DNA from 2 places in the Rhodoferax sp. AJA081-3 genome. Region 1 is predicted to be linked to the other one. Evidence: predicted binding sites of a transcription regulator. Region 1 holds the regulator's gene; the other holds the start of a gene.
The links. The regulator LexA, encoded in region 1, represses DNA repair genes until DNA is damaged. The targets are predictions, from matches to a motif close to ACTGTATNNNNATACAGT.
Positions count from the first base shown of each region.

Region 1 (14,681 bases):
GGTTCAACAAGACCCATTGGTAATGTTGCCAGCGCCGAGCTGGGAGTACGGCGCCAGCAATCGTTCACCCTACCAACTCAGGCAGCAGGTGCTTTGACTGCGTATTTGCCCAGCTCTGCTTTGGCAATGGCATTGCGGTGCACTTCATCGGGACCGTCGGCAAAACGCAGTGTGCGCGCGTTGGTGTAGCTGTAGGCCAGAGGGAAGTCATCACACATGCCGGCGCCACCGTGGACCTGCATGGCCCAGTCGATCACGTCACAAGCCATCGTGGGCGCCACCACCTTGATCATGGCAATTTCATTCTTGGCAAACTTGTTGCCAGCAATGTCCATCATCCATGCCGCCTTGAGTGTCAGCAGGCGCGCCATGTCTATCTTGCAGCGCGCTTCGGCAATCCGTTCCTGCGTCACAGTTTGGGCCGCGATGGGTTTGCCAAAGGCGATGCGTGACGAGGCACGTTTGCACATCAACTCCAGTGCACGTTCGGCCAGACCAATCAGGCGCATGCAGTGGTGGATACGACCGGGGCCCAGTCGGCCTTGGGCGATTTCAAAGCCGCGTCCTTCACCCAGCAAAATATTGCTGACTGGGACACGCACGTTTTCAAACAACACTTCCATATGGCCGTGCGGTGCGTCGTCATATCCAAACACGTTCAAGGGCCGGACCACGGTAATGCCCTTGGTGTTTGCCGGCACCAGCACCATGCTTTGCTGTGAGTGGCGAGGGGCCTCGGGGTCGGTTTTGCCCATGGTGATGTAGACCGAGCAACGGGGGTCGCCCGCACCCGATGTCCACCACTTGCGGCCATTGATGACGTATTCGTCGCCCTGGCGTTCGATACGGGTTTCAATATTGGTGGCATCGCTGGACGCCACATCGGGTTCTGTCATGGCAAAGGCGGAACGTATCTGGCCTTCCAGCAGGGGCTTGAGCCAACGGGCTTTGTTTTCCTCGGAACCATACCGCGCAATGGTTTCCATATTGCCGGTGTCGGGTGCTGAACAATTGAAGACTTCACTGGACCACATGACGCGGCCCATGATTTCGGCCAGGGGTGCGTATTCCTGGTTGGTCAGGCCGGCGCCGTGGTAGCCCGATGCCTGTGCACTATCCACCGGCAGAAACAGGTTCCACAAACCGGCGGCCTGGGCCTTGGGTTTGATTTTTTCAATGGTTTGCAGCGGGGTCCAGCGTTTGCCGGCTGCCGTGTTGGCAGCGATTTCGGCATGGTAAGCCGCCTCGGACGGGTAGATGTGCTCGTCCATGAACCGCAGCACGCGTTCCTGCAGGTCTTTTGTTTTGGGGGAATAGTCAAAGTCCATGGGATCTCCGTTGGTGTTTGTTCTCAAAAAGAATGGCGGTGCTCAAGCAGCGCAGGCAAATTTCCAAGCCATTTGGGCCAAGGGGCGAGCGCCCGCCGCTGAACTGACGGCCTGTGCGCTGGAGGCGGTGCCGGCTTCGACGCGCTTGGCAATACCCTGCAAGATGGCGGCGATGCGGAACAGGTTGTAGGCCATGTAGAAGTTCCAATCGGCCTGGAGTTGCTCTGGTGTGGCCAGGCCCGTGCGTTCGCAATAGCGGCGTATGTATTCCGCTTCACTGGGGATACCCAGCGCTTCAAAATCCAGCCCTGCAATACCGCGGAACGATCCCGGTGGTATGTGCCAGGCCATGCAGTGGTAGCTGAAGTCTGCCAACGGATGGCCCAACGTGGATAACTCCCAATCCAGGACGGCGACAACCTTGGGCTGCTCTGCGTCAAACATCAGGTTGTCTAGCCGGTAGTCGCCATGCACGATGCTGACCATGCTGTCGTCACGGGCCATCGCAGGAATGTTTTGCGGCAACCACTCCATCAGCTTGTCCATCTCCGCAATGGGCTGGGTGATGGAGGCGCTGTATTGTTTGCTCCAGCGACCGATTTGCCGCTCGAAGTAATTGCCGGGTTTGCCGTAGTTCGCCAACCCCCGGCCTTTGAAATCAACCTTGTGCAGGGCCGCGATCACGCGGTTCATTTCGTCGTAAATGGCACCGCGTTGGCTACGGTCCATGCCTGGCAACGACTGGTCCCATAGAACACGACCTTGCATGTACTCCATGACATAAAAGGCACGGCCAATGACGGATTCGTCTTCACACAGACAGTACATATGGGGCACGGGCACACCAGTATCTTGCAGCCCGTGCATGACGGCAAATTCGCGCTCTACGGCGTGGGCAGACGGCAGCAGCTTGGCAACGGGGCCGGGCTTGGCGCGCATCACATAACTCTTGCCGGGCGTAACGAGTTTGTAGGTCGGGTTGGATTGCCCGCCTTTGAACATCTCCACCGCCATGGGTCCGGCATATCCCGGCAGATTTTCTTCCAGCCAGGTGCTCAGTGCAGCAACATCAAATGCATGCTGTTCACTGACAGGTCGTGTACCTAGGAAATGGTCAAATTCACTCATGGGGATGTTGTGTCGGTAAAGTTGTATAGAGGTCAGTTGTCGGCATCAATGATGTGCATCAGCGCAGCGCGGTCGCGCACCACCAGGCCACCTTGCTCGATCCGGATGGCTCCGTCCCGCTCCATGGACTTCAACTCCTGGTTGACACGCTGGCGGGACGCACCCAGCAGTTGCGCCAGCTCTTCCTGGGCCAGTTGCAGGCCTATGCGCACTTCTGTCGCATCGCTGAGCGAAGGAACACCGTAGCTGCGGACCAGGTGCAACAACTGTTTGGCCAGCCGCGCACGCAGGGGCAGGGTGTTGAGGTCTTCCACCAAGCCGTACAACTGCCGAATGCGGCGTGCATGCAGCCGCAGCAGCGCTTCGTACAACTCGACATGCAGGGCCAGAATCTTTTTGAAATCGGCCTTGGCCACACACAGAATCGTGGTGTCTGCGTGGGCATAGGCGTCGTGGGTACGCCTGTCCCCGTCGAAAATCGCAACGTCCCCAAACCAGATGCCAGGCTCCACGTAGGCCAGCGTAATCTGCTTGCCGGAAATGGAGGTTGAGCTCACCCGCACAGCCCCTTTCGCGCATGCAATCCACTCCTCCGGCGGCTCGCCGCGGGCTGCAATCAGGTCGCCGTCTTTGAAACGTTTGACGTATGCGCATCGAAGAATGTCGTGTTTGAGTGAAGGGGACAGCGTGGAAAACCAGCGACCGCCATTGATCGCTGAGCGTTCGTCGATAGTAAGGATGGGTTCGTCCATAGCTTGTCTTTTTGGTGACTGCAGATGTCGGAAATGACAGGTCCATTGTCACCTGCGCGGCAGACGTTTGTCTCTGTGTTTGTCGCGCGCGTGTCTGCTCTTCCAGGTTTGCCCTGTGCGGTGGAAGAGACAAATAGGGTGGGATTACGCGCCTCTCTTGTGGAATGCATGAGGGCTTGGCGGCTATGGTGCTGGGTTGGAAGGCCCTTATGCGAAAATCGGTCACATAGATGAAACCCCATAGAAAATATTTATTTGCGACATTGGGCGTTGCGACGCTGTGTGTTGCGATGAACAGCGCAGCGCTGACTTTGGGGCGCGCCAAAGGGTCTGTTTTTTTGGGGCAGGCGCTCAAACTGACGGTGCCCGTTCAGATGGAAGTGGGCGAGGGTAGGGCGTCGCTGTGTTTTGAAGCCGATGTTTTTTACGGTGATACCCGCCTGGACGCCGGCCGAGTGTCCGTTAGCAGCGAGTTGTTGCCCCAGACTCCATTGGCAAACGTGACCATCTTTGCGCAAGGCGCGGTGGATGAACCCGTGGTTACGGTGTACTTGCGTGCAGGGTGCGAAGCTAAAACCACCCGCCGTTACGTTCTGCTGGCCGAAGTGGCGCCGGCCGTGGCGGTGCCACCGCCCAGCGCCAGCGCACTGCCCGTGGTTCCGCCAGTGGCCCGCCCCTTGCCCGCTTTGCGAACGCCCCAAAACGAGAGTCGCGCCGCTGCAGCGCCACGTCCTGCCAAACCACCCAGGGTGCCACCCAGCCGTGGGGCGCAGCTAAAGCTTGAACCGCTGGATGTAACGCAGGATCGTGATCCCACCCTGAAGCTCAGCACGGAACTGGTGGTTGAAGAAGGCGGCGACCTGCAACGGAGCGCGCGGGCGGATGCGCTGTGGCGTTCGTTGAATACCACGCCGCAAGACATACTGGCAACGGACAGTCGCCAGCAGGCACTTGGGGCGGACCTCAAAAGCTTGCAGGGCATAACAACGAAAAATCGGCAGCTATTGGAAGACATGACGCGCCGGCTGGACCGGGCGGAGGCCGGACGTTATGCCAACCCCGTGGTTTACGGGCTTTTGCTATCCCTGGTGGTATGCGGCTTGTTGATTGCCTGGATGTGGCGTCGCGCCCAAAGCGGTGCCTTGACCCGTGACCCGTGGTGGCGTGATGAGGGGCTTGGTGATAAGTCGGAAACAGTTGATTTTCCCGAAAACGGGGCGCCACAAGCGGACCCCCATGCCGCGCGCGATGTGAGGCAAGCAGAGGTGCCGCCATCCACTGGCTTGAACAACATACCCGCGCCACCTTTGGCTAGCGTCGCGCAGGTCGACATCCCTCTCCATGGGGATGACCCCGTGCACGTTGGCCCGTCCAAGGCGGTCACCAGCAGTGTGGAAAAACGCATTGCGAGTGTTGCGCAGAGCCAGCCCTTGTCACGAGCTGCGGGGCATGTGGACTTTGGCCATAGCATGTCTGCCAGCTTGCTGCGTTCTGTCAATTCCAAAGAGATGCTGGATGTACGCCAGCAGGCCGAGTTTTTCATGACCCTGGGGCAGCACGACGAGGCCATCACACTCTTGCGGGAAAGTGTGGAAGCTGGCCCCGATGCCAACCCGCTGGTCTCTCTGGAATTGCTCAAGGTATTGCACACGCTGGGCCGCAAGGCAGAGTACGACTATTACCGCAGTGTGTTCAATGCCATCTTCAACGGCCATGTGCCGGTGTATGCCGAATTCAGCCAACCGGGGAGCGGGCTGGAGGCCTACCCGCAGGTGTGCAACCGGATTGTGGCGTTGTGGCCTTCAGAGGATGCTGTGGCGTATATCGAGAGTTGCCTGGTGCGTACGCGCAGGGAAAGCGGGGGGCAAGACTTCGATCTGGAGGCGTTTCGTGATCTGCTGATGCTGCACGGCGTGGCGAACCGCATCGCATCGTCATCGTTTGATTCGGGGTTCATGGCATTCAGCGCTGCCAAAACCGCACCGATTCCAGTGTCGGTCGCAGCGGAGGTGGGCGTTGACCTCGATTTGTCGGAACCACACAACGGCAACCTGATCGACTTTGATACCAGCGGCTGGTCACCATCGGAGCCTGAGGGCGCAAAAGGCAAAGGACGCTGAAGGGCGTTGTCAACGCCTGACTTGTAATGCGCCGGGGTTGACGATATTGGTAGGTGTCCCTTTGATGAAATTGATCACGTTGTCAAAGGCGGCGCCGAACAACGTCTCGTAGTTGTTTTGCTCCACATAACCAATATGCGGTGTGCAGATGCAGTTTTCCAAACGCAGCAAGGCATGCCCTTGTAACACTGGTTCGGTGTCGAAAACGTCAACTGCCGCCATGCCCGGGCGACCCCGGTTCAGCGCGCTGATCAGGGTATTGGTATCCATCAGTTCTGCCCGGGACGTATTGACCAGCAGTGCCGTGGGCTTCATGCGGGCCAGATCGGCGTGGTCTATCAGATTGCGGGTGCTGTCACTCAGCCGCAGATGGAGCGACAAGACGTCAGAATGTTCAAAAAAGGCCTCGCGGCTGGGTGATGCGCCATACCCATCCTGCAGCGCTTTTTCGCGTGAGGCTTCGCTGCCCCAGACCATGACTTTCATGCCGAAGGCCCGACCGTAACCGGCGACCATCTGGCCAATCTTTCCGTAGCCCCAGATACCCAGTACCTTGCCCTGCAGTTCACAACCCATGCCAAAGTTGGCGGGCATGGAACCCGACTTCAGCCCGGACTGTTGCCAGGCACCGTGTTTGAGGTTGCCAATGTAGTGCGGTAGCCTGCGCATGGCCGCCATCACCAGGGCCCAGGTCAGCTCAGCCGGTGCCACACCAGAACCCACACCTTCGGCCACCGCGATGCCCCGCTCTGTACAGGCCTGAACATCCAGGTGTGCACCGACACGGCCGGTTTGGGAAATCATTTTCAGCTTGGGCAGTTTTTCGATCAGTTGGCGGTTGATGTGGGTGCGTTCGCGGATCAGAACGATGACATCCGCATCCTTGAGCCGTACCGAGAGCTGGCCAATCCCTTTGACCGTATTGGTGTACACCTTGGCTTGGTAGGCCTCCAACTTTTCAGCGCACTCCAGTTTGCGCACGGCATCTTGGTAGTCATCCAATATCACAATATTCATGGATGCAATTGTGCCCTGTCAAAGGGCCATGCCGCGCCCCAGAAGGTATCAACTTATGACAGTGCCGCTTCCTTGGCAGCCAAGCGGTCCAGTTCGGCGCACACATCGGCCATGCGCCCGGAGATGACCATACGGCCCACGCTGGAACGGGCTTGTCCGCTTTCGACTACACGCAAGACGCGCAGCGGCTTTTGTATTGTGCGATTTTGGCCTGTAGCCCCCGTCAGTAGGTCATTTGCTGCTACTGATTTAGGAGTAAAGCATTGCACTTGCCGCTGGGGCAGCGGTACACCCACAACCGGCGTGCGGCTGGCCGACCACCAGCGCATCAGGCCTTGCAGTGGTCCAAAGAAATCTGAATTGGCAAATCGAGCGGTGTTCATGGGAGTGACTTTCGTGCGGAATTACATGAGCATGGTGTTGCGGATCAAACCAACTGCCAGACCTTCGATCTCGAAGGGCTCGCCGGGCTCCACCACTATGGTTTGGTAGTCCGGGTTTTCGGGGTGCAGTTCGATCAGGTGTTTATTGCGGCGAAAACGCTTGACCGTGACTTCTTCACCCAGGCGGGCGACAACAATTTGGCCGTTCTTGGCATCTTTGGTGGCTTGCACGGCCAACAGATCACCGTCCATGATGCCGGCGTCCCGCATGGACATGCCGCGCACTTTCAGCAGGTAATCGGGCTGGCGCTGGAACAGGCTGTTCTCCACGTAGTAGGTTTTGTCTACATGTTCCTGGGCGAGAATGGGTGAGCCCGCCGCGACCCGGCCTACCAGGGGCAGGGCCAACTGGGCCAAGCCGGGCAATGGCAAGGAGAACTGCTTGAAGCGGGATTCATGGATGGACTTGAGGGTGTCGCTCTTGAGCCGGATGCCGCGCGAGGTGCCGCTGACCAGCTCAATCACACCCTTGCGTGCCAGGGCTTGCAGGTGTTCTTCGGCCGCATTGGCAGACTTGAAGCCCAGTTCGCTCGCAATTTCTGCACGCGTAGGCGGTGCTCCTGTGCGGGAGATGGCGTTTTGGATCAGATCGAGAATCTGTTGTTGTCGCGCGGTGAGTTTGGGACTTTCAAGCATGCTGACTCCTTGGTTATGGGCCGTGTAAGCTGTTGGTCTGTACACACTGTTTCGGCATCCAGTAGCTGTATTTTTAACCAGTTTTATTTTGTTTGCAAGTGGAAAGCGCAAATATGTTGAAAAAGATGGTCTTTTTGGGCACCGGTGGCACGATTGCAGGCACCGCGGCTGAGGCAAGCGACAACGTGGGTTACACCGCGGCGCAGCTGGGTGTGGGGCAATTGCTGCAAGCCATACCGCGCCTGCAACAGGCGCTGGGCCCACACGCTTTTCTGGCAGAGCAGGTGGTGCAGGTCGACAGCAAGGACATGGGTTGGGCCCAGTGGCGTGTGTTGGCGCAGCGCATCCAGTACCACCTGGCGCAGCCCGATGTGCATTCCGTGGTGGTCACACACGGTACTGATACGCTGGAGGAGACGGCTTTCTTTTTGTCGCGTGTCTTGTCTAAAAAACTACTCGCACAGAAGGCGGTGGTACTGACCTGCGCTATGCGACCGGCCTCGTCATTGGCGCCAGATGGCCCGCAAAACGTACTGGATGCAGTGGCAGTGGCCGGTTCGGCAGAGGCGCGCGGCGTGTTGGCGGTGTGTGCGGGGACGGTGCACTCGGCGCGGGATGTCCAGAAAATCCACCCCTACCGGTTGAATGCCTTTGATTCGGGCGATGCCGGGCCATTGGCCTACGTGGAAGAGGGAAGGGTGCGGTGGTTGCATGCCTGCCCTGACGCCGATGCAGCAGCAGACTTTCCGTTGAAAGCCTTGGCAAAAGACCCCTGGCCACGCGTCGAAATCATCACCAGTTATGCTGGCGCGGCCGGCGCCATCGTGCGGGCTTTGTGTGCCGACGCCGCGGTGCAGGGCATCGTTGTAGCGGCTACGGGCAACGGCACGATCCACCAGGATCTGGAAGCGGCCTTGCGTGTGGCGCAAGTGCAAGGGGTGCGTATTGTGCGGGCAAGCCGTTGTGCTTACGGGGGCATCGTGGCAGGTGTTGCGGAAGGTGACTTCCCGCATTCAAAGGGGCTGCCTCCGGTCAAGGCCCGTATTGCCTTGATGCTGGAATTGATGGCGTAAATAAGGCCGCGATTGCGGCCTTTGATTTGGGGCAACAGCGTGTTCAGCTACCCAACGCCTCAAAAATACGCGACTTGATGACTTCCACATCACCCATGCCGCTGACGGCGCGGTACTGGGGGGCGCTGGCCGGATCTTTGGCGGCCCAGCCGGAGTAATACTCCACCAGGGGACGGGTCTGCGCGCTGTACACGTCCAGGCGTTTCTTCACGGTCTCTTCCTTGTCGTCGTCGCGCTGGATCAGCGGCTCGCCGGACACATCGTCCACACCCTCGACCTTGGGGGGATTGAACTTGACGTGGTAGGTGCGGCCCGATGCGGGGTGCGAGCGGCGTCCACTCATGCGTTCGATGATGGCGTCAAAGGGAACATCGATTTCCACCACGAAGTCCAGCGCCACACCAGCCGCTTTCATGGCGTCCGCCTGGGGGATGGTGCGGGGAAAACCGTCGAACAGGAAACCGTTGGCACAGTCGGCCTGGGTTAAACGCTCCTTGACCAGGTTGATGATGAGATCGTCGCTGACCAGCCCACCCGCAGCCATGACGGCCTTGGCTTCCAGTCCCAGCGGGCTGCCCGCCTTGACGGCGGCACGCAGCATGTCGCCGGTGGAGATTTGTGGAATACCGTATTTTTGGCAAATGAACGTGGCCTGCGTGCCTTTGCCTGCGCCTGGCGCGCCCAACAAAATTAGTCTCATGGATACCCTCGGATAGAACAAAAACCTTTGGCGCGGCATGCTGCACCGTCGTGGTGCGCCACGACACGCGGCTGCCTCCCGAGAATAGCATGGACCACCGTTCGCCTAACTTACGGATTACCCGTTGCTGGCAACAAATAAGGCCCGTACCCGTTCCAGGTCTTCCGGCGTGTCCACGCCCGGCCCTGGCGCTTGCGCACTCACATGCACGGCAATGCGGTGGCCATGCCACATAGCGCGCAACTGTTCCAGCGCCTCGGTCACTTCGATAGGTGCTTGGGGTAGTTGCGGGAACAGGCGCAAAAACCCGACGCGGTAGGCGTAGATGCCAATGTGGCGCAGTGGCGCGGGCTGGGGCAGGGTCTGCACGCCTTGGGCAAAACCATCACGCCACCAGGCAATGGGGGCCCGGCTGAAGTACAGGGCCATGCCAGCGGCATCCAGCACCACCTTGACGACATTGGGGTTGGTGAAATCGGCCACGCTGTTTATAGCGTGTGCGGCCGTACCCATGCTGGCCAGGGGTTGGGCTTGCAACACATCGGCCACGGCTTGCACGAGGGCGGGGTCTATCAGCGGCTCGTCGCCCTGCACATTGACCACAAGCGCGTCATCGCGCAGCCCCAGCACCTCACAGGCTTCGGCCAGGCGGTCACTGCCGGAGGCGTGGTCTTGTCGCGTCAGGATGGCTTCAATGCCATGGTGCTGGCAGGCCTGGAGGATGGAGGCGTGGTCGGCCGCGACCACAATGCGGGCGCTGGCGGGGACGCCCGAGCGCACACGTTGCGCCACACGCACCACCATGGGCACGCCGCCGATGTCGGCCAACGGCTTGTTGGGCAAGCGGGTGGAGGCCAGCCGCGCCGGTATGAGTACGGTGTAGGCCATGCTGGCGTGGCTTACAGGCCGAGTTCGTCGTCGCTCAGCGTGCGGGCTTCGTTTTCCAGCAGGACCGGAATGCCGTCGCGCACTGGGTAGGCCAGGCGCGCACTACGTGACCACAGCTCCTGCTTCTCGCGGTCGTATTCGAGGGGGCCCTTGGTAACGGGGCAAACAATGAGTTCAAGTAGTCGGGTGTCCATGGGCAGATGATAACTTTGCGCCAAGCAGTGGGGCCAGGGCAGTGTCCAGGGCTGAGAAGAACGCGGCTTCTGGCTTGAACACCAGCGGGACCGCCAGTGCGTCCGGGGCCAGGGGCCACAGTTTCGCGGCATCTTTCTCTGTGCAAATCAGCCGGTAGCCCCCGTGCAATATGCTTGATGTGCTATCAAATGCATAGTGATCCGGTAGCGCAAGCGTCTGCGCCAATGGCAGGGGGAGCGCGCGCAGCATCGCGAAAAACGCTTCGGGCTGGGCAATGCCTGCCAACGCCATCAGCGGTTTGCCACCCGGCGCGCGCAATGCCTCCAGCGGGATGTGAACGCCATCGCGTCCAACAGCGAAGGGCGCCAGACTGCGTTGTGCGGTGTAGCCGGCAAACGCTGGCTGGCTGCCGGTGTGCAGCACCAGCAGGCGATCCGCACGTTGGCCGACGCGGGCCACGGCGCTGCGGGGCCAGCCTTCGCGCAGAGGGCCCGCGGGCAAGTGCCAGCCATTGCCACAACCGCGGTCATCGAACACGCAAACTTCCAGATCGCGGTACAGGCCGTAGTGCTGCAGGCCGTCGTCACAGAGGATGATGCGGGTGTTGGGATAACGCGCCAAAAGGGCGGTGGCGGCGTCAAAACGTGTCGGCCCCACAAAGACGGGTACCTGGCAGTTGCGCCGGATGAGTAGCGGTTCATCCCCTGCGTCTTCGGGGCGGGATTCGTCCAGAACTTCGATGCAGGCAGTGCTGTTGTGGCGCCCATAACCGCGTGAGACGACCCCCACACGGAGTCCTTGCGCATGCAAATGCTGCACCAAGGCCATGGTGGTGGGTGTCTTGCCTGCGCCTCCGGCAATCACATTGCCGACCACAACCATGACGGCGTCGACACGCTGGGTCTTGGCAATGCCATGCCGGTACATCTGGCGCCGCAGCCAAACCAGGCTCTGAAAAACCAGTGAAACGGGCCACAACAGGCACGCCAGCCAGGTCCGTCCGGTCCAGGCACGCAGCAGAATCCTTTGCAGCGCGGGCCGCAAAGCACCGGCCATGGCGCTAGCGACCACCCGCCTGGGCTGAAGACTGGGTAGCGAAGGTGATCTGGTGCAGACCCGAGCGGCGCGCGGCTTCCATAACCGTCACCACCGACTGGTGCTTGGCACTGGCGTCTGCGCTGATGATGACCACTGTGTCTTTGCCTGCTTTTGCGCCATCGGTCATGGCCATCGACACGTTTTCCAGCGTGCGTCCGACCACGGGCACCCGGTTCACGCTGTAGGCACCGTCGGCACTGATGGCTACGATCAGCTCCTTGGCATAGTCGCGCTGGGCGTCGGTGTCGGCAACCGGCAGCTTGAGCTGCATTTCGGTGAACTTGCTGTAGGTGGTGGACAGCATCAAAAAGATCAGCACCACCAGCAGCACGTCAATGAACGGGATCAGGTTGATCTCGGGCTCTTCAGTGGTACGGGCGCGGAAGTTCATGGTTTGCTTTTACGGAACACCTTGAGGTGGCGGGCCAGGTGTTCGGCAGAGGTTTCCAGTGTCAGCAGGTAGGCATCCACCTGGCCACGGAAGTAGCGCCAGAAAATCAGGGAAGGGATGGCCACCAGCAAACCAAAGGCCGTGTTGTATAGCGCAATCGAAATGCCGTGTGCCAGTTGGGCCGGGTTGCCGCCGGTGGACCCACCAGGCGCTTGCGAGCCGAAAATCTCGATCATGCCAACGACAGTGCCAAACAGGCCCATCAGCGGTGCGGCCGATGCAATGGTGGCCAGTGCACTCAGGCGCAGCTCCAGGCGGTGGGCAACGATGCGGCCGGTGCTCTCCATGGTCGCGCGCAGGTCGTCTTCGGTGCACCGGGGATCGGAGTTGATGGCGCGCAATCCGCTGGCCAACACTTCACCCAGGGCGGAGTTCTTTTCCAGCTGGGTTACCACGTCCGGTGCCGGTATGGCGTTGCGCGTGACGCTCAGCACCTCGTCCAGCAGGCGCGGGGGCGCAACCTTGCTGCCCTTGAGGCTGATGAAACGGTCAATAACGATGGCCAGGGCCAATACGGAGCAGGCAATGAGGGGCCAGATTGGCCAGCCAGCGGCTTGTATGATGGAAAACAAATGGTCACTCCGTACAGATGCAATGCCCCGCGATTATGGCGTACGCCGGTGACCCACAGAACATGTGGATAAGTTTGTGCAAAACTATTGCCCGACCCGGCGCCAAGCCGCACCAAAGCGTGGTTTTGACAAATTGATGACAAATTCAGCAATAAAAAATCCAATGAAATCAACAACTTATTACGCCACGCCGTGTTGTGCGCGGGGTCTGCCCGCTGGCAAGGGGCTAGACCCGTATCTGTGGAGTGTTAGCGCGCACTACAGGCTTGGGGCGCTTGGAATGCACGATGTTTGAAGCGCCACAAACCGCCGCGTCGACCGTACGGGTGTGGCAGGTGAGGGCCTTGTGCCGGGCCATTGCCGATGCCATGGACGCCCGCTTCAACCCGGTCACCGTAGCCGGCGAGATCAGCGGGTTCACCCGCGCGGCCAGCGGACACTGTTACCTGTCGTTGAAAGACGAAACCGGCCAGATCCGCTGTGCCATGTTCCGCCGGGCGGCAAGCCTGCTGAACTTCAGTCCCCGCGATGGCGACCGGGTGGAGGTGCGCGGGCGCCTTGGCGTGTACGAGGCGCGGGGCGAGTTGCAACTGGTGGTGGAGAGCATGCGGCCCGCAGGGCAGGGCACGTTGTTTGAACAATTCTTCAAGCTCAAGGCCAAGCTGGAGCAGGAAGGCTTGTTTGACAGTGCACGCAAGCGGCCGCTGCCCGCCATGCCACGTGCAATTGGCCTGGTGACGTCTTTGGGGGCTGCTGCCTTGCACGATGTGGTGACGGCCCTGCAGCGGCGTGTGCCGCACATACCGGTGGTGCTGGCGCCTGCGGCAGTGCAAGGCGAAAACGCGCCGCGTGAGCTGGTGCAGGCGCTGTCCAGTCTGTACGCCCAGGTCCAGGCGGCCAGTGCGGACGCTGCCGTTGCCATTGATGTGATCTTGCTGGTGCGTGGCGGCGGCGCCATGGAAGACCTTTGGGCTTTCAACGACGAACAGCTGGCCCGCCTGTTGGCGCGCAGCCCGGTTCCTGTGGTGTGTGGTGTGGGCCACGAAACGGACTTCACCATTGCCGACTTCGTCGCTGACATCCGAGCGCCGACCCCCACTGCCGCAGCAGAACTGGTTTCAGAGCCTACCGCTGCGTGGCTGGACCTGGTGGCGGAGCTGGAGACCCGTATGTGCGATGCCGTGGGGCGTTATCTGGACCGGCAGGCACAGCGTATCGATCTGGCAACCTCGCGTCTGGGAAGGCCCTCGTCATTGGCGCACCGCCAGCGCCTGGTGTTGTCCGCGCTAGAGCAACGCATGCAGCACGCCGCGCGCATGGGATTGCAGATCCGCCAATCGGATATTGCACGCAGGCAGCAGGACTGGCAGCCCCGCATCCAGAGGGCTTTGCAGGGCTTGCACGAACGTAACCGCCGCGCCGAGTTGCGTTTGGGGTTGTTGGATCCTTCGCTGGTGCTGCAGCGGGGATATGCCTGGCTGAGCCTGGAAAACGGACAAACACTGGGCCATGTGGCGCAGGCTATTCCCGGGCAGCAGGTGCGGGCCACCCTTACCGATGGCGCGGTTGACTTGACCGTCAACGGCCGGGGTCAAAATTAATTCCTACAATCAGCGTTTTTGCCAACCCAAGAGAGGATTCCATGGAACACACCCTGCCCGCTTTGCCGTATGCGATCGACGCTCTGGCCCCTGCCTATTCCAAAGAAACGCTGGAGTTTCACCATGGCAAGCACCACAACGCCTACGTGGTGAACCTGAACAACCTGCAAAAGGGTACGGAATTCGAAAACATGTCGCTGGAAGAGATCATCAAGAAGTCCAGCGGCGGCATCTACAACAACTCGGCCCAGATCTGGAACCACACGTTCTTCTGGAACTGCATGAAGCCCGCTGGCGGTGGTGAGCCGTCCGGCGCATTGGCTGCAGCCATCAATGCCAAGTGGGGCAGCTACGCAGCTTTCAAGGAGGCTTTCGTCAAGTCTGCCGTGGGCAACTTTGGCTCTGGCTGGACCTGGCTGGTGAAGAAGCCCGATGGCTCTGTGGATATCGTCAATACGGGCGCTGCCGGTACGCCCTTGACCACAGCCGACAAGGCCCTGCTGACCGTGGACGTGTGGGAGCATGCGTACTACATCGACTACCGCAACATGCGTCCCAAGTTTGTCGAAACCTTCCTCGACAAGCTGGTGAACTGGGGCTTTGCCGAAGCCAATTTCGCCTGAGTGCCTTGCACCTGTGAAAAAGCCGACCTTGGGTCGGCTTTTTTTATGGGGTGAAC
Region 1 covers NZ_CP059068.1:1,215,453-1,230,133, reverse strand. The annotation lists gene HZ993_RS05755 (HD-GYP domain-containing protein) at 1-23, shown strand, start outside; gene HZ993_RS05750 (acyl-CoA dehydrogenase family protein) at 78-1,328, opposite strand; gene HZ993_RS05745 (phosphotransferase family protein) at 1,371-2,456, opposite strand; gene HZ993_RS05740 (Crp/Fnr family transcriptional regulator) at 2,489-3,208, opposite strand; gene HZ993_RS05735 (FimV family protein) at 3,499-5,328, shown strand; gene HZ993_RS05730 (D-2-hydroxyacid dehydrogenase family protein) at 5,338-6,345, opposite strand; gene HZ993_RS05725 (hypothetical protein) at 6,399-6,728, opposite strand; gene lexA (transcriptional repressor LexA) at 6,750-7,424, opposite strand; gene HZ993_RS05715 (asparaginase) at 7,538-8,497, shown strand; gene adk (adenylate kinase) at 8,541-9,197, opposite strand; gene kdsB (3-deoxy-manno-octulosonate cytidylyltransferase) at 9,315-10,085, opposite strand; gene HZ993_RS05700 (Trm112 family protein) at 10,097-10,279, opposite strand; gene lpxK (tetraacyldisaccharide 4'-kinase) at 10,260-11,336, opposite strand; gene HZ993_RS05690 (biopolymer transporter ExbD) at 11,341-11,769, opposite strand; gene HZ993_RS05685 (MotA/TolQ/ExbB proton channel family protein) at 11,766-12,401, opposite strand; gene xseA (exodeoxyribonuclease VII large subunit) at 12,689-14,002, shown strand; gene HZ993_RS05675 (superoxide dismutase) at 14,044-14,625, shown strand; gene HZ993_RS05670 (DUF192 domain-containing protein) at 14,669-14,681, opposite strand, start outside.

Region 2 (14,681 bases), 300 kb from region 1:
GCGACAAGGCCTTTTTACCGGCCTTGACCTTGGGGTTGGTCAGCTCTTCAATCTCTTCCAGCACACGCTGGCTGCTGACACCGGGCGGCAGTTCGGTCACCACCAGTTGCCACTGCCCGCGGGCCAGGTCTTCGATCTTCCAGCGGGCGCGCACCTTGAGCGAACCACGGCCGGTGCGGTAGGCATCGGCAATGTCGCTGGCGCTGCTGATGATCTGGCCGCCACCGGGGTAATCCGGGCCGGGCACCAGGGCTGCAAGCGCATCGTCGGCCAGGGCTGGCGTCTTGATCAGGGCCACGCAGGCGTCGGCGATCTCGCGCAGGTTGTGGCTGGGGATTTCGGTGGCCAGGCCGACGGCGATGCCGCTGGCGCCATTGAGCAGGCTGAACGGCAGGCGGGCCGGCAACTGGCGCGGTTCTTCGGTAGATCCGTCGTAGTTGGGCTGAAAGTCCACCGTGCCCATGTCGATTTCATCGAGCAGCAGGCTGGTGATCTTGGCCAGGCGGGCCTCGGTGTATCGCATGGCAGCGGCGCCGTCGCCATCACGGCTACCAAAGTTGCCCTGGCCGTCGATCAGCGGATAGCGCTGCGAAAAGTCTTGCGCCATGCGCACCAGCGCGTCGTACGCTGCCTGGTCACCGTGGGGGTGGAAGCGGCCCAACACATCACCGACCACGCGGGCGCTTTTGACGGGGCGGGCACCGGTGTTGCCATTGGCCCCACCAAAGCCCAGGCCCATGCGCGACATGGAATACAAAATGCGGCGCTGCACGGGCTTTTGGCCGTCGCAGACATCGGGCAAGGCGCGGCCCTTGACCACACTCAGGGCGTATTCCAGGTAGGCACGTTGGGCGTAGGTGGCTAGATTCAGTTCGTCATCACCGCCATCACGGGGCGGCTCGGCGGTCAGGTCAAGAGTGGCTTGGTCGGTCATGGAAACTTGTTAATTCGACAATTCTGTAAGGGACTGTGCCGCCTTGGCGGTCTGGCCCGAGCCGATCACCAGATCGTGGGCGTGCAAGGGGTCGCGCCATGTCTTTTTGGCCTGGGCGTCTCCCTCTTGCGGGCTGCTCACGCCGTCCCATCGCAAATTGACATTGGCGCTGTGAAACTGGCCCTGCACACGGGCGCCTGTCGATGCCGCAGGGACAACCCCACGGGCCTGGGGATTGAGGCGCTGGTACAACTGCATGACGGAGCGCACGTAGTTCTGCGTTTCCTTGTAGTTGGGTATCTTGTTGCCCGCCCTTTGCACCGCGCCCTCGCCCGCGTTGTAGGCGGCAACGGCCAGCTCCAGCTGGCCGGGGAACATCTTGATCAAGTCGCGCAGGTAGCGCGCGCCAGTCTGGATATTGGTCTTGGGGTCGGTCAGCTTGGCGGATACCGTGCCGCGCTGGTCATTGGCCAAACCGTAGCGCTCTGCGGTTGCCGGCATGACCTGCATTAGACCGACCGCACCCTTGGGCGACACCGCTGTGGGGTTGAAGCGGGACTCGGTATGGATGACGGCTTGTAGCAGCGCCATATCCAACTGGTGGGCATCGGCCGCGGTGCGCAGATGGTCCTTGACGGCCATGAAACCGGGAGACACTTCAATGGCCGCCACGCTCTTGGCCGAGAACTCGGTTGTGCGGGCTTCCATTTGCCCGCTGCCAACAACCTCTGCGGTGTCCGCGCTGGACGCGGGCAGGCCGCGGAACATCAGCTGGTAACGTTTGTCGAGCTGGCTGGACGCAAAGTGTTTCACGCCCTTGGGATCGGTGTAGATCCACATATCGGCATAGGCCGCCTGACCTGCCAGCAGCACCAGACCGACCAACAGGTTTTGGAGTTTTGCAGCCATCACACGTCCACCTCGACCGAGTCGCCGTGCAACTCCATCAGTTCGCGCCGGGCGGCGGCCTCGCCTTTGCCCATGAGTTTGGTGATCAGCGCCTCGGTATCGCCAAAATTGATGGCGCCCAGTGTGACCGGCAGGAGGCGGCGGGTGTCGGGGTTCAGGGTGGTGTCCCACAACTGCTCGGCATTCATTTCACCCAGACCCTTGAAGCGGCTGATGCTCCACGCGCCCTCGCGCACGCCTTCTTTGCGCAATTTGTCGAGAATGGCGACTAATTCACCCTCATCCAGCGCGTACGCCTTGGAAGCGGGTTTTTTACCGCGCGCGGGGGCATCCACCCGGAACAAGGGTGGACGGGCCACAAACACGTGGCCGGTTTCGATCAGTTTAGGGAAGTGGCGGAAGAACAGGGTCAACAGCAGCACCTGGATGTGGGAGCCGTCCACGTCCGCATCACTCAGTATGCAAACCTTGCCGTAGCGCAGGCCGGACATATCCGGCGAGTCGTTGGGGCCGTGGGGGTCGACCCCGATGGCGACCGAGATGTCGTGGATTTCGGTGTTGCCAAACAGGCGGTCGCGGTCCACTTCCCAGGTATTTAAGACCTTGCCGCGCAGGGGCAAAATCGCCTGGTTTTCCTTGTCGCGGCCCATCTTGGCGCTGCCGCCCGCAGAATCACCCTCGACCAGGAACACTTCGTTGTAGGCAATGTCCTTGCTTTCGCAGTCGGTTAGTTTGCCGGGTAACACGGCCACACCAGAGCTTTTGCGCTTCTCCACCTTTTGGCCGGCTTTTTGTCGGCTTTGCGCGGCTTTGATCGCCAACTCCGCCAATTTCTTGCCGTAGTCCACGTGCTGATTGAGCCACAGTTCCAGCGCGGGGCGCACAAAACTGGAGACCAGACGCACGGCGTCACGGGAATTGAGTCGTTCTTTGATCTGGCCCTGGAACTGCGGGTCCAGCACCTTGGTGGACAACACATAACTAGCGCGGGCAAACACGTCTTCGGGCATCAGCTTGACACCTTTGGGCAACAGCGAATGCAGGTCGATGAAGCTTTTGACAGCGGTGAACAGGCCATCGCGCAGGCCGCTTTCGTGGGTACCACCGGCGCTGGTGGGGATCAGGTTGACGTAACTTTCGCGCACGGGTTGGCCGTCTTCGGTAAAGGCGACACACCAGGAAGCGCCCTCGCCTTCGGCAAAGTTGTCACTTTGGTTGTCTGCAAAACCTTCGCCTTCAAACAAAGGGATGACGGGGTCGCCAGTAAGCGTTTGTGTCAGGTAGTCGCGCAGGCCGCCTTTGTAGAGCCAAGTTTGGGTTTCTTTGGTTTTCTCGATCAGCAGCGACACGCTGACACCGGGCATCAACACCGCTTTGCTGCGCAGCAGGTGGGTCAGCTCGGCCATCGGCAGCGCGGCGGACTCAAAGTATTTGGCATCGGGCCAGACACGTACCGTGGTGCCGGATTTACGGTCACCCTCGCCCGTTTTGCGCGCTTCCAGCGCCTGGGTGACGTCACCGTTTTCAAAGACGATGGTGGCCACCTGGCCCTCGCGATATGAAGTAGCCTCCAGGCGCTTGGCCAGGGCATTGGTCACGCTGACACCCACGCCGTGCAGACCACCGGAGAAGCTGTAGGCGCCGCCCTTGCCCTTGTCGAACTTGCCACCGGCGTGCAGGCGGGTGAACACCAGCTCGATGACCGGCGCCTTTTCTTCGGGGTGCATGCCAAACGGGATGCCGCGGCCATCGTCTTCTACGGCGATGGAGCCATCCACATGGACGGTGACTTTGATCTTTTTACCGTAACCGCCCAGGGCCTCATCGGCCGCGTTGTCCAGCACTTCCTGGATGACGTGCAGCGGGTTGTCGGTGCGGGTGTACATGCCCGGACGTTGTTTGACGGGCTCCAGGCCTTTGAGGACCCGGATGGAACCTTCGGAGTATTCGGGGGTAGCTTTGACGGACATAGGGCGGTGATTGTAATCGCCACACCCTAACACAGCTGTATGCAAATACAGCCAGCAGGGAAAACGGCTTTGTGTTAACCCCAGCACCGCACCTTCGGATTGGCGACAATCTGCCAATGCACCACGCCCCCAAACCGCTTTCCACCGCCCAGGTATTGGCCTGCGGCGCCATCATCGTCACGCTGTCCATGGGTATACGCCACGGTTTTGGCCTGTGGCTGCAGCCCATCACCACCGCCCAGGGCTGGACGCGGGAGACCTTTGCCTTTGCGATCGCCATCCAGAATCTGGCCTGGGGCATTTCCGGCATTTTTGCCGGCATGGCGGCGGACCGTTTTGGGGCATTCCGGGTCATCATTGTGGGATCGCTGCTGTATGCACTCGGGCTGGTGGGCATGGCCTATGCCAGCACGCCCTTGCTGTTTTCCCTGAGTACGGGCGTGTTGATTGGCATGGCGCAGGCCGGTACCACCTATGCGGTGATCTACGGCGTGATCGGCCGCAATGTGAGTGCCGACAAACGTTCCTGGGCCATGGGGGTGGCTGCGGCAGCGGGCTCGTTCGGGCAATTTTTGATGGTACCAACCGAAGGCTTTTTGATCAGCCACTTTGGCTGGCAAGAGGCGCTGGTGATGCTGGGCGTGGCGTCGCTGCTGATGATTCCGCTGGCCTGGGGGCTTCGCGAACCGGCGTTTGGGGGTGCTTCTGCTGCACCCCGCGAGCAGACCATCACCCAGGCGCTGCGCGAGGCCTTCAAATACCCCAGCTTCCAGTTGCTGATGGCGGGTTATTTCGTCTGCGGCTTCCAGGTGGTATTTATCGGTGTGCACATGCCCAGCTATCTAAAAGATAAGGGCCTGTCGCCCCAGGTGGCCAGTTACGCACTGGCGTTGATCGGCCTGTTTAATGTGTTTGGCACCTACGCCGCCGGCGTGCTGGGCCAGAAGATGCAGAAGAAAAACATACTGGCCTTTATTTACTTCGCCCGCGCGGTGGCCATCAGCCTGTTTCTTCTGGCGCCGCTGACGCCCGCCAGTGTGTATGTGTTTTCCAGTGTGATGGGGCTGCTGTGGTTGTCCACAATTCCGCCGACAAATGCCACCGTGGCGCAGATTTTTGGTGTGGCGCATTTGTCCATGCTGGGTGGTTTTGTGTTCTTCAGCCACCAGATCGGCTCCTTCCTGGGCGTCTGGCTGGGTGGTTATCTGTATGACAGGACCGGCAGCTACGACATCGTCTGGTACATCGCCATTGCACTGGGTGTAGCGGCCGCACTGGTCAACCTGCCGGTGAAAGAGGCGGCCATCGTCCGGCCCCTGCCACGGGATACGGTCACGCCATGACGCTGCGCAAGCGCTTGGCTGTTGCAGCACTGGCCCTGGCCGTGTTGGCCGGGGTGTTTGTGCTGTACACCCGGCCAGACTTCATGGTGCAGATGGCCAACCAGGTGTGGGCCTGCTTTTGAACAGCCCCTCCCCTTGGGTTGAGCGCTGGTCGCATTTGCTGGCGCCTGGCACCACCGTGCTGGACGTGGCCTGTGGACCGGGCCGACACCTTGCCTGGTTTGCCGGGCGGGGCCACGCGGTCACGGGGGTTGACCAGGACATTGAACGGGCCCGCCAGCAGGTACCCAGCGCGGAGCTGGTGTGTGCCGACATAGAAGCCGGGGCCTGGCCGCTTCAGCGGGACGGGCAGATGCGCACATTTGGCGCGGTAGTGGTCACCAACTACCTGTGGCGTCCGCTGCTCGACAACATTGTGGGCAGCGTGGCGCCCGGGGGCATACTGTTGTATGAAACCTTCGCCGCGGGCAACGAGGCGTTTGGGCGCCCCAGCCGGCCCGATTTCCTGCTGCAACCCGGCGAACTGCTGCGCGCCTGCACCGCGATGGACGTGGTGGCGTACGAGCACGGTTACCTGCCCGATCCACCGCGGATGGTGCAACGCATAGCAGCGCTGAAGCCCGCTGCTGATGGGGCCAGGCCACCAGAATCGAAGCGCATTGCACTCTAGGTAAAATAGTTGATTACTGACCAAATGACCGACATGAACCAACCCCAAGGCCCCCTTACCGGCAGCATCGTCGCCCTGATCACACCCATGCAGGAAGACGGCTCCGTAGACTACCCGGCGCTGCGCAAACTGATCGACTGGCACATCGCCGAAGGCACGGATTGCATAGGCGTGGTGGGCACCACCGGTGAATCCCCCACGGTCAACGTCGAAGAACACTGCGAAATCATCCGTGTTTCCGTCGAACAAGCCGCCAAACGTGTGCCCATCATGGCCGGCTGCGGCGCCAACTCCACCGCAGAGGCTATAGAGCTGGCGCGTTTTGCCAAGAAGGTCGGCGCCGATTCGCAGTTGCAGGTGGTGCCCTACTACAACAAGCCGACACAAGAAGGCCAGTACCTGCACTTCAAGGCCATTGCTGAAGCCACCGGCGACCTGCCCGTCATCCTGTATAACGTGCCCGGCCGCTCGGTAGCCGATATGGCCCACGACACGGTCATGCGCCTGGCCCAGGTGCCTGGCATCGTCGGTATCAAGGAAGCCACCGGCAATATCGAACGTGCGCAGTGGCTGATCAAGGAAGCGCCCAAGGGTTTTGCCATTTATTCAGGGGATGACCCTACGGCAGTGGCCCTGATGTTGTGCGGTGGACATGGCAATGTCAGCGTCACCGCCAACGTGGCGCCACGACTGATGCACGAGTTGTGTGTTGCGGCCTTGGCTGGCAATGTGAAGCGCGCCATGGAGATCCAATTCCAGTTGCTGCCCTTGCACAAATCGCTTTTCGTAGAATCCAACCCGATTCCCGTCAAATGGGCTGCTGCCCGCATGGGTCTGTGCACAGACGCCCTGCGCCTGCCATTGACCCCGTTGACACAAGCCAATCAGCCGGCACTGGAGCGTGTGATGCGCGCCACCGGTCTGATCTAAGTTCCTGTTCCATTTCAAGGATTTCCGTGAACCCTTTCTTTAAATTGACGCTTGTCAGTGCAGCGATCGCGCTGTCAGCCTGTACCGTTCTAGAGTCTGACAAGGTGGACTATCGCAGTGCAGGTGGCGGCGTAAAGGCGCCCGCACTGGATGTACCGCCCGACCTGACCCAGCTGTCCAAAGACACGCACTATGCGGTGGTAGGCGGCACGGTTTCGGCGTCTGGTTTTAAGGCAGGTCAACCCGCCGCTGTGGCAACTGGCGCTCCTTCCGTTGCGGCCGTCACCATGGGCGATGTGCGCATAGAGCGTTCTGGCAACCAGCGCTGGCTGGTGGTCAACCGCCCCGCGGACAAGCTGTGGGACCCGGTAAGAGAGTTCTGGCAGGACAACGGCTTCCTCTTGGCCATGGACCAGAACACCCTGGGCATCATGGAGACCGACTGGGCCGAAAACCGTGCCAAGATCCCGCAGGACTTCATCCGCTCCTCGCTGGGCAAGCTGTTTGACTCGCTGTATTCGACCGCAGAGCGCGACAAGTTCCGCACCCGCCTGGAGCGCAACGCCAACGGCGAGACCGAAATTTTCATCAGCCACCGCGGCATGATTGAAACCGTCACCACCACATCTGCCAAAGAATCCGGCGGCACACTGTGGCAACCCCGCGCTGCAGACCCCGAACTGGAAGCCGAATTTTTGCGCCGCCTGATGGTCAAGTTGGGTGTTGCCGAGGCACAGGCCAAGACATTGGTAGCAGCCCCCACGATCACCAAAAAGAGTATTGCGTCGGTTTCCACCGAAAACGGACAACCCGCCGTGCGTATTGAAGAGGGCTTTGATGGCGCGTGGCGCCGTGTGGGTCTGGCACTGGATCGCACAGGCTTTACGGTAGAAGACCGCGACCGCAAGCAAGGTATCTACTTTGTGCGCTACGTGCCCCCGAACGCCGAAAACACCGAGCCCGGTTTTTTCAGCAAGTTGTTCAGCAGCAGCAAGGCTACCGACGCGGCCAAATTCCAGATCGCTGTACGCAGCGTGGCCAATGTGACGACGGTGTCCGTGCTCGACGCCAAGGGTGCACCAGAGACTTCGGTCAGTGCCCAGCGTATTGTCAAAGTCATCGCGGACGACATCAAATAAGCAAAACGAGCCGCATCCTGGCGGGCTTGAACAGCCCTTTCAGGGTGTGACAGGCGAAAAAAAAGCCACCGAACGGTGGCTTTTTTGCTGGGCGCTCGATTTAGCTCTTTGCTGGCTCGGAAGCAGTAGCAGATGCTGGAGCGGCAGGAGCCGATGCGTCAGCAGCAGGAGCGGAAGCAGCAGGTGCAGCAGGAGCTGGAGCGGCGACAGGAGCGGGAGCAACTACTGGAGCAGGAGCTTCTTCTTTCTTACCGCAAGCAGCCAAGGCAGCGGCAGCGATAACGGCTGCCAAGACGAGTGATTTGTTCATTTTTAAAAACTAGAGTGAGTTAACGAAACAATTTTCGGAAATTGTCAAAGCAGCGCGCCGCCCAGACTCAGACAAAAAGCATTCGATCTCTTTTTGCCTAACCGGCGAGTATACAGGATAGTCCCTCTATACACGGGAAAACCCTCTATACCGTGGCTATAAACCCAAAGTTGTTGCCGAAAATCCAGGTGAACTTTGGCGCCGGCATTCGTCAAGCTCTTCCTTGAGCAGCACCCGCCGTGCCGGTTCCAGGTCCGCCACACCGGTGCTACGCACCAAATCGAGGCGCCGCATGGCCCATTGTGGGCTCCACAGAGCACTGGGCATTTCACTGGCGTCAATATTCTTGCAAACCCGGCACTCAATGATGTGGTCCCACGTCTTGCGCCAGGTGACAAAGCGGGGTTGGTAACGGATGACAGAGTCGTAACTGCGTGCTAGGAGCACCAATTGACGGCCGCTTCCGGCCCAGGCCTGCAAGGATTCGGAAACGGCACGCTCTCCGAGCGGCCATTCTTCAAAATTCGCATCGCTCCAAACCATGGACGGCCAGTTTTCTTGCGCTGCGCGCGCCAAAGCGGCCCGAATGGTCTGCGCAAACGCCTTGGGCCCGCTGAATGGGCCCTTCAGCACCTCACCACCACTGTCTTCACCGGTTTCAGTTGTCGCCATGGATCCACCCCGCTTCCAACCAGTCTTGCACCAATTCACGGGCCGGTGCACTCAGCCGTTTGACGCTAGTTGCGCCTAAAACCCGTTCATCGGCAAGCAAACGCATCAATTGTGCGTCCCGCCCAGAGGCCAGGAAACTCTCGCCGTTGATAAACACATGTTTGGCGTCATAGGCCATGCGGGTGCGCCGGTCCAGAACCAAACCGGCGTCCGCCTCGCCCGTGGCTTCCGCGTCGAACAGGACATGCCCCTTGGGCTCGGTCAGATACTCGCCCAATATCCGTTGGAGGGCAAGCGGGTCGCGCAGTGCATCTTCCAGAGCCTTGCGGGCGAACGCGACGAGTGTGTCGGGAATCTGCCCGGCCTGGGCCACTGCCGCCTGTTTGGGATCGGCATACAAGCCCTCACCCACGGCATCTCCCGCATCTTCGGCCAGACGCTGCAAAAGCTCGCCAGCCAATTCTGATCGACTGGGCGCCCTGAAACCTATGGAATAGGTCATGCACTCGCCCTCTGCAATACCGTCGTGTGCGTAACGGGGCGGAAGATACAGCATATCCCCCGGATTGAGCACGAACTCCATTTCAGGCTCAAAGTGGGCCAGTATCTTCAGCGGCATGCCAGGCTGCAGGCTCAGGTCTTTTTGTTTGCCAATACGCCAGCGCCGCTGGCCATGGGCCTGCAACAAAAACACGTCGTAACTGTCGAAATGCGGTCCCACACCGCCGCCGTCGGTGGCGTAGCTGACCATCACATCGTCCAGACGCGCATCGGGCACAAAACGAAACTGGTTCATCAGCGCGTGCACGCGTTCATCGAGCAGGTCCACACCCTGCACCAGCAGCGTCCAGCCAGTCTGTTTGAACGGGGGCAGGGCCTTGCGGCCAAACGGCCCGTGTTTGAAACGCCAAGGCTGTTTGCCACCCTCGCTGGCCTGCACCACCAGGCGCGACTGCACCTCTTCTTGCGCCGCCAGGTCGAGCAAATCGCTGCGGTCCAACGGGGGGACAAAGCCAGGAATCGCCTGGCGGATGACCAAGGGCTTTTTTTGCCAATGGCGTTGCATAAAGGTCTTGGGTGCAAGCCCGCCCAGGAGCTGCAGAGGTGTATCAATGTTCATGGGACAATTCTGCCCTATGGAAATCACTGAACAATGCGTCGTTGCCCTCACCTGGACGCTGAAAGACACTTTGGGCGAGGAACTGGACGTTTTGGACGAGCCAGTGGAGTTTTTGGTCGGCGGCCACGACCTGCTGCCCGTGATCGAAACGGCGCTGCAAGGCCACGGTGTGGGTGCCAGCTTGCAACTGCAGATCGAGCCCGAACAGGCTTTTGGTGACTTCAACGACCAGTTGTTGTTTCTGGAGCCCCGCCACCTGTTTCCGGCGGATCTGCAGGAAGGCTTGACCATGGAAGGCAGCGCCCTGCCCGAAGGTTGCCATGCCGATGCCCCGAAAGACGCGCTGTACACCATCACCGACATCTACCCCGACCACGTGGTGCTCGACGGCAACCACCCACTGGCCGGCATTGCCATCCGCATCAGCCTGAAGGTGGAGGCCGTGCGCGACGCGACAGAAGAAGAAATCGGGCGCGGCAGCTGCGGCACTGGCTTCTTCAAGCTGCAGGTTGGGCACACAGAAGACGATGTGCACGCAGACCGAACGCTGCACTAGAATCTCTTAGGCAAAACCCACCTCTAGCCCCCGTCGGTATTCAGTGTATTGCTATTGTTATGATAGCAATGTGCAGATAGCCTCAGTGCTTGCCGGTCGAGCCATAACCGCCCGCACCGCGCTCCGAGGCCACAAAGTCCGCCACGATGTTGAACTGCGCCTGCACCACCGGCACGATGACCAGTTGCGCAATACGCTCCATGGGCTCTATCGTGAAGGCCACATCACTGCGGTTCCAGGCGCTGACCATCAGCTGGCCCTGGTAGTCGCTGTCGATCAGCCCGACCAGATTGCCCAGCACGATGCCGTGTTTGTGGCCCAAGCCCGAGCGCGGCAATATCAGCGCGGCATACGCCGGGTCTTGCAGGTAGATGGCCATGCCGGTGGGCACCAGTTGCCACGCATTGGGCGCCAGCGTTAATGGCTCGCTCAGGCAGGCCCGCAGGTCCAGCCCGGCGCTGCCCGGCGTGGCATAGGTCGGCATCTGCTCGTTCAGGCGGGTATCAAGAATTTTGACGTCAATCTTCATTTTTCAGTGTTGGGTTACAGGGGGAATACGGCCGGCAATCTCGGTTATGAGTTGCCGGGCCAGCGCGAGTTTGTTGTTGTGGGGCAGTTCGCGGGTGCCGTTGGCGTCCACCAGCAACATGGCATTGTCGTCCTTGCCAAAAGTGGCCGGACCAATATTGCCGACCAGCAGTGGCACGCCCTTGCGGATGCGCTTGGCCGTGGCGTGTGCCAGCAGGTCATGGCTTTCCGCAGCAAAGCCCACGCAGAACAATGCGCCACTTTGCGCGCGTGCAGACTGAGCAATCGTGGCCAGGATGTCGGTGTTCTCCACAAATGACAGGGTGGGCGTCTGGCCGGAACCGTCCTTCTTGATCTTCTGGTTGGACGCCTGCGCAGGCCGCCAGTCCGCCACCGCCGCAGTTGCTACGAATACGCTAGCGGCTTGTGCACTCGCCACGCAGGCTGCGAGCATATCGGCCGCAGACTGCACGTCGATACGCTGCACACCACGCGGGGTGGGTAGCGACACTGGCCCCGCCACCAGCGTGACCTGCGCACCGGCCTCCTGCGCCGCACGCGCAATGGCGAAACCCATCTTGCCGCTGGACCGGTTGGTGATGCCGCGCACCGGATCAATGGCTTCAAAGGTAGGCCCGGCCGTCACCAAAACGTGTTGGCCCGACAGGGGCTTGGGCTGAAAGAATGCAATAACGTCTTGCAGCAATTCCTGCGGTTCCAGCATACGGCCATCACCGGTTTCACCGCAGGCCTGGAAGCCACTGCCAACACCTAGAATCGAGGCGCCGTCCGCCGCCAGTTGAGCCAGGTTGCGCTGGGTCGCGGGGTGGGCCCACATCTCGCGATTCATGGCGGGTGCGACCAGCAGCGGCACGGTGTCGATGGGCCGGGCCAGGCACATCAGGCTCAACAAATCGTCGGCTCTGCCATGCAGCAACTTGGCCATGAAATCGGCACTGCAGGGGGCGATCAAAATAGCGTCAGCCTCGCGGCTGAGGTTGATATGCGCCATGTTGTTATCGGGGCGGGCGTCCCATTGTGAATCGAAAACCGGGCGGTTGCTCAGTGCTTGCATGGTCACGGGTGTGATGAACTGGGCGGCGGCCTCGGTCATCACGACCTGCACGGTAGCGCCCTCTTTGATCAGGGCCCGGCACAACTCGGCCGCCTTGTAACAGGCGATGCCGCCAGTAAGGCCCAGGACGATGTGTTTTCCAGCGAGGTCGTTCATGGGGGGCAATGTAGCAGAGCGCGTCTGGTTTGCGAGACCGGATGAGATGCTAGGCGCGGGCCACCGCAAAGGCTGGTGCCTTTGCAAGGTTCGCAACGCCGCAGATCGCCGGTATCGCAAACCTGACACGTATAATCTCGCTTTACCACCTCCCTGAGCCTACAAGCTCCCCCTGACATGACCAAATTTGTCTTCGTCACCGGCGGTGTGGTGTCTTCCCTTGGCAAGGGAATCGCCTCAGCCTCCCTCGCTGCGATACTGGAATCGCGGGGCCTAACAGTCACCCTGATCAAGCTGGACCCCTACCTCAACGTCGATCCGGGCACCATGTCACCCCTGCAGCACGGTGAAGTTTTTGTCACCGACGACGGCGCAGAAACGGATCTGGATTTGGGCCACTACGAGCGTTTCATCGAAACGCGCATGCGCAAGGCCAACAACTTCACCACCGGCCAGATCTACAAAAGTGTGCTCGACAAAGAGCGCCGCGGCGACTACCTGGGCAAGACCGTGCAGGTCATCCCCCATGTCACCAATGAAATCCAGGAATTCGTCAAACGCGGTGCGCGTTTTGGCGAGCCTGATGCGGTGGATGTAGCCATTGTCGAAATCGGCGGCACCGTGGGTGACATCGAGTCCCTGCCCTTTCTGGAAGCCGTGCGCCAGATGAGCCTGAAACTCGGCCCCAACAACAGTGCTTTTGTGCACCTGAGTTATGTGCCGTGGATTGCGGCTGCGGGTGAACTGAAGACCAAACCCACACAACACACGGCCAAGCAGTTGCGCGAGATTGGCATCCAGGCCGATGCCTTGTTGTGCCGCGCCGACCGCCCGATTCCGCACGAAGAACGTTCCAAGATCTCACTGTTCTCCAACGTACCCGAATGGGGCGTTATATCGATGTGGGATGTGGACACCATCTACAAGGTGCCACGCATGTTGCACGAGCAGGGCTTGGACGGCCTGATCTGCGACAAGCTGCGTCTGAACACACCACCCGCGAACCTCAAACGCTGGGACGATCTGGTCTATGAGACCGAGCACCCGCAAGGTGAAGTCAGCATCGCCATGGTCGGCAAGTATGTGGACCTCTCCGACAGCTACAAATCGTTGAACGAGGCGCTGCGCCATGCTGGCATGAAAAACCATGTCAAGGTCAGCATCGACTACATCGACTCTGAAACCATCACCCCCGACAGCGTTTCGCGTCTAGCCAAGTTTGATGCGGTGCTGGTGCCCGGTGGTTTTGGCAAACGCGGCATTGAAGGCAAGATTTGCGCGGCCCGTTTTGCCCGTGAAAACAAGGTGCCTTACCTGGGCATCTGCCTAGGGATGCAAGTGGCCACTATCGAGTTCGCCCGCCATGTGGCTGGCCTTAAAGATGCCAACAGCACCGAGTTTGAGCCCGACTGCGCCAACCCCGTCATCGCGCTGATCACCGAGTGGAAAGACGCCGACGGCACGATCAAGACGCGCAACAAAAACTCCGACCTGGGCGGCACCATGCGCCTGGGCGCACAAAGCTCCGATGTGGCCAAGGACACGCTGGCGCACGAGATTTATGGCGACGTGGTCACCGAACGCCACCGCCACCGTTACGAGGCCAATGTCCATTACCTGGATGGGCTGCGCAAGGCCGGTCTGGTGATTTCTGCGCTGACCCAGCGCGAGCAGCTGACCGAAATGGTGGAGTTGCCCAAGGCCACGCACCCCTGGTACATCGGCGTGCAGTTTCACCCCGAGTTCAAGTCCACGCCCTGGAACGGCCACCCACTGTTCAACGCCTTCATCAAGGCCGCGCTGGACCACCAGACTGCGGGCAAAAACTTAAAGGCGGTTGCTTAACATGAAGCTTTGCGGATTCGATATCGGACTGGAACACCGCTTCTTTTTGATCGCAGGACCCTGCGTTGTCGAATCCGAGCAATTGCAGATGGATGCCGCCGGGACGCTGAAGGAAATCACCTCCAGCTTGGGCATTCCTTTCATTTTCAAAAGCAGTTTTGACAAGGCCAACCGAACCAGCGAAACGGCCTACCGCGGCTTGGGGATGGAAAAGGGCCTCGAAATTCTTGCCAAGGTCCGGCGCGAGATAGGCGTCCCCGTTCTCACCGATATCCACCGCGAAGACCAGATCGCCCAGGTCGCACCGGTGGTGGACGTGTTGCAGACGCCAGCCCTTCTGTGCCGGCAGACCGATTTCATCCACGCCGTGGCGTTGTCCGGCAAGCCCGTGAACATCAAGAAGGGGCAATTCATGGCCCCCGGCGACATGAAGAACGTCATCGTCAAAGCGCGCGCCGCTGCGAAAGCCGCTGGCCTCTCCGAAGACAACTTCATGGCCTGCGAACGGGGTGCCAGCTTTGGCT
Region 2 covers NZ_CP059068.1:1,516,495-1,531,175, forward strand. The annotation lists gene parC (DNA topoisomerase IV subunit A) at 1-934, opposite strand, end outside; gene HZ993_RS07015 (lytic transglycosylase domain-containing protein) at 944-1,843, opposite strand; gene HZ993_RS07020 (DNA topoisomerase IV subunit B) at 1,843-3,813, opposite strand; gene HZ993_RS07025 (MFS transporter) at 3,930-5,156, shown strand; gene HZ993_RS24745 (hypothetical protein) at 5,153-5,278, shown strand; gene HZ993_RS07030 (bifunctional 2-polyprenyl-6-hydroxyphenol methylase/3-demethylubiquinol 3-O-methyltransferase UbiG) at 5,275-5,826, shown strand; gene dapA (4-hydroxy-tetrahydrodipicolinate synthase) at 5,860-6,756, shown strand; gene bamC (outer membrane protein assembly factor BamC) at 6,783-7,895, shown strand; gene HZ993_RS07045 (hypothetical protein) at 8,362-8,877, opposite strand; gene HZ993_RS07050 (cupin domain-containing protein) at 8,864-9,997, opposite strand; gene HZ993_RS07055 (peptidylprolyl isomerase) at 10,014-10,553, shown strand; gene dut (dUTP diphosphatase) at 10,636-11,082, opposite strand; gene coaBC (bifunctional phosphopantothenoylcysteine decarboxylase/phosphopantothenate--cysteine ligase CoaBC) at 11,086-12,312, opposite strand; gene HZ993_RS07070 (CTP synthase) at 12,490-14,157, shown strand; gene kdsA (3-deoxy-8-phosphooctulonate synthase) at 14,159-14,681, shown strand, end outside.
Region 2: a site for LexA is predicted at 3,848-3,865, ahead of HZ993_RS07020 (DNA topoisomerase IV subunit B). Genes of this name have one in related genera too.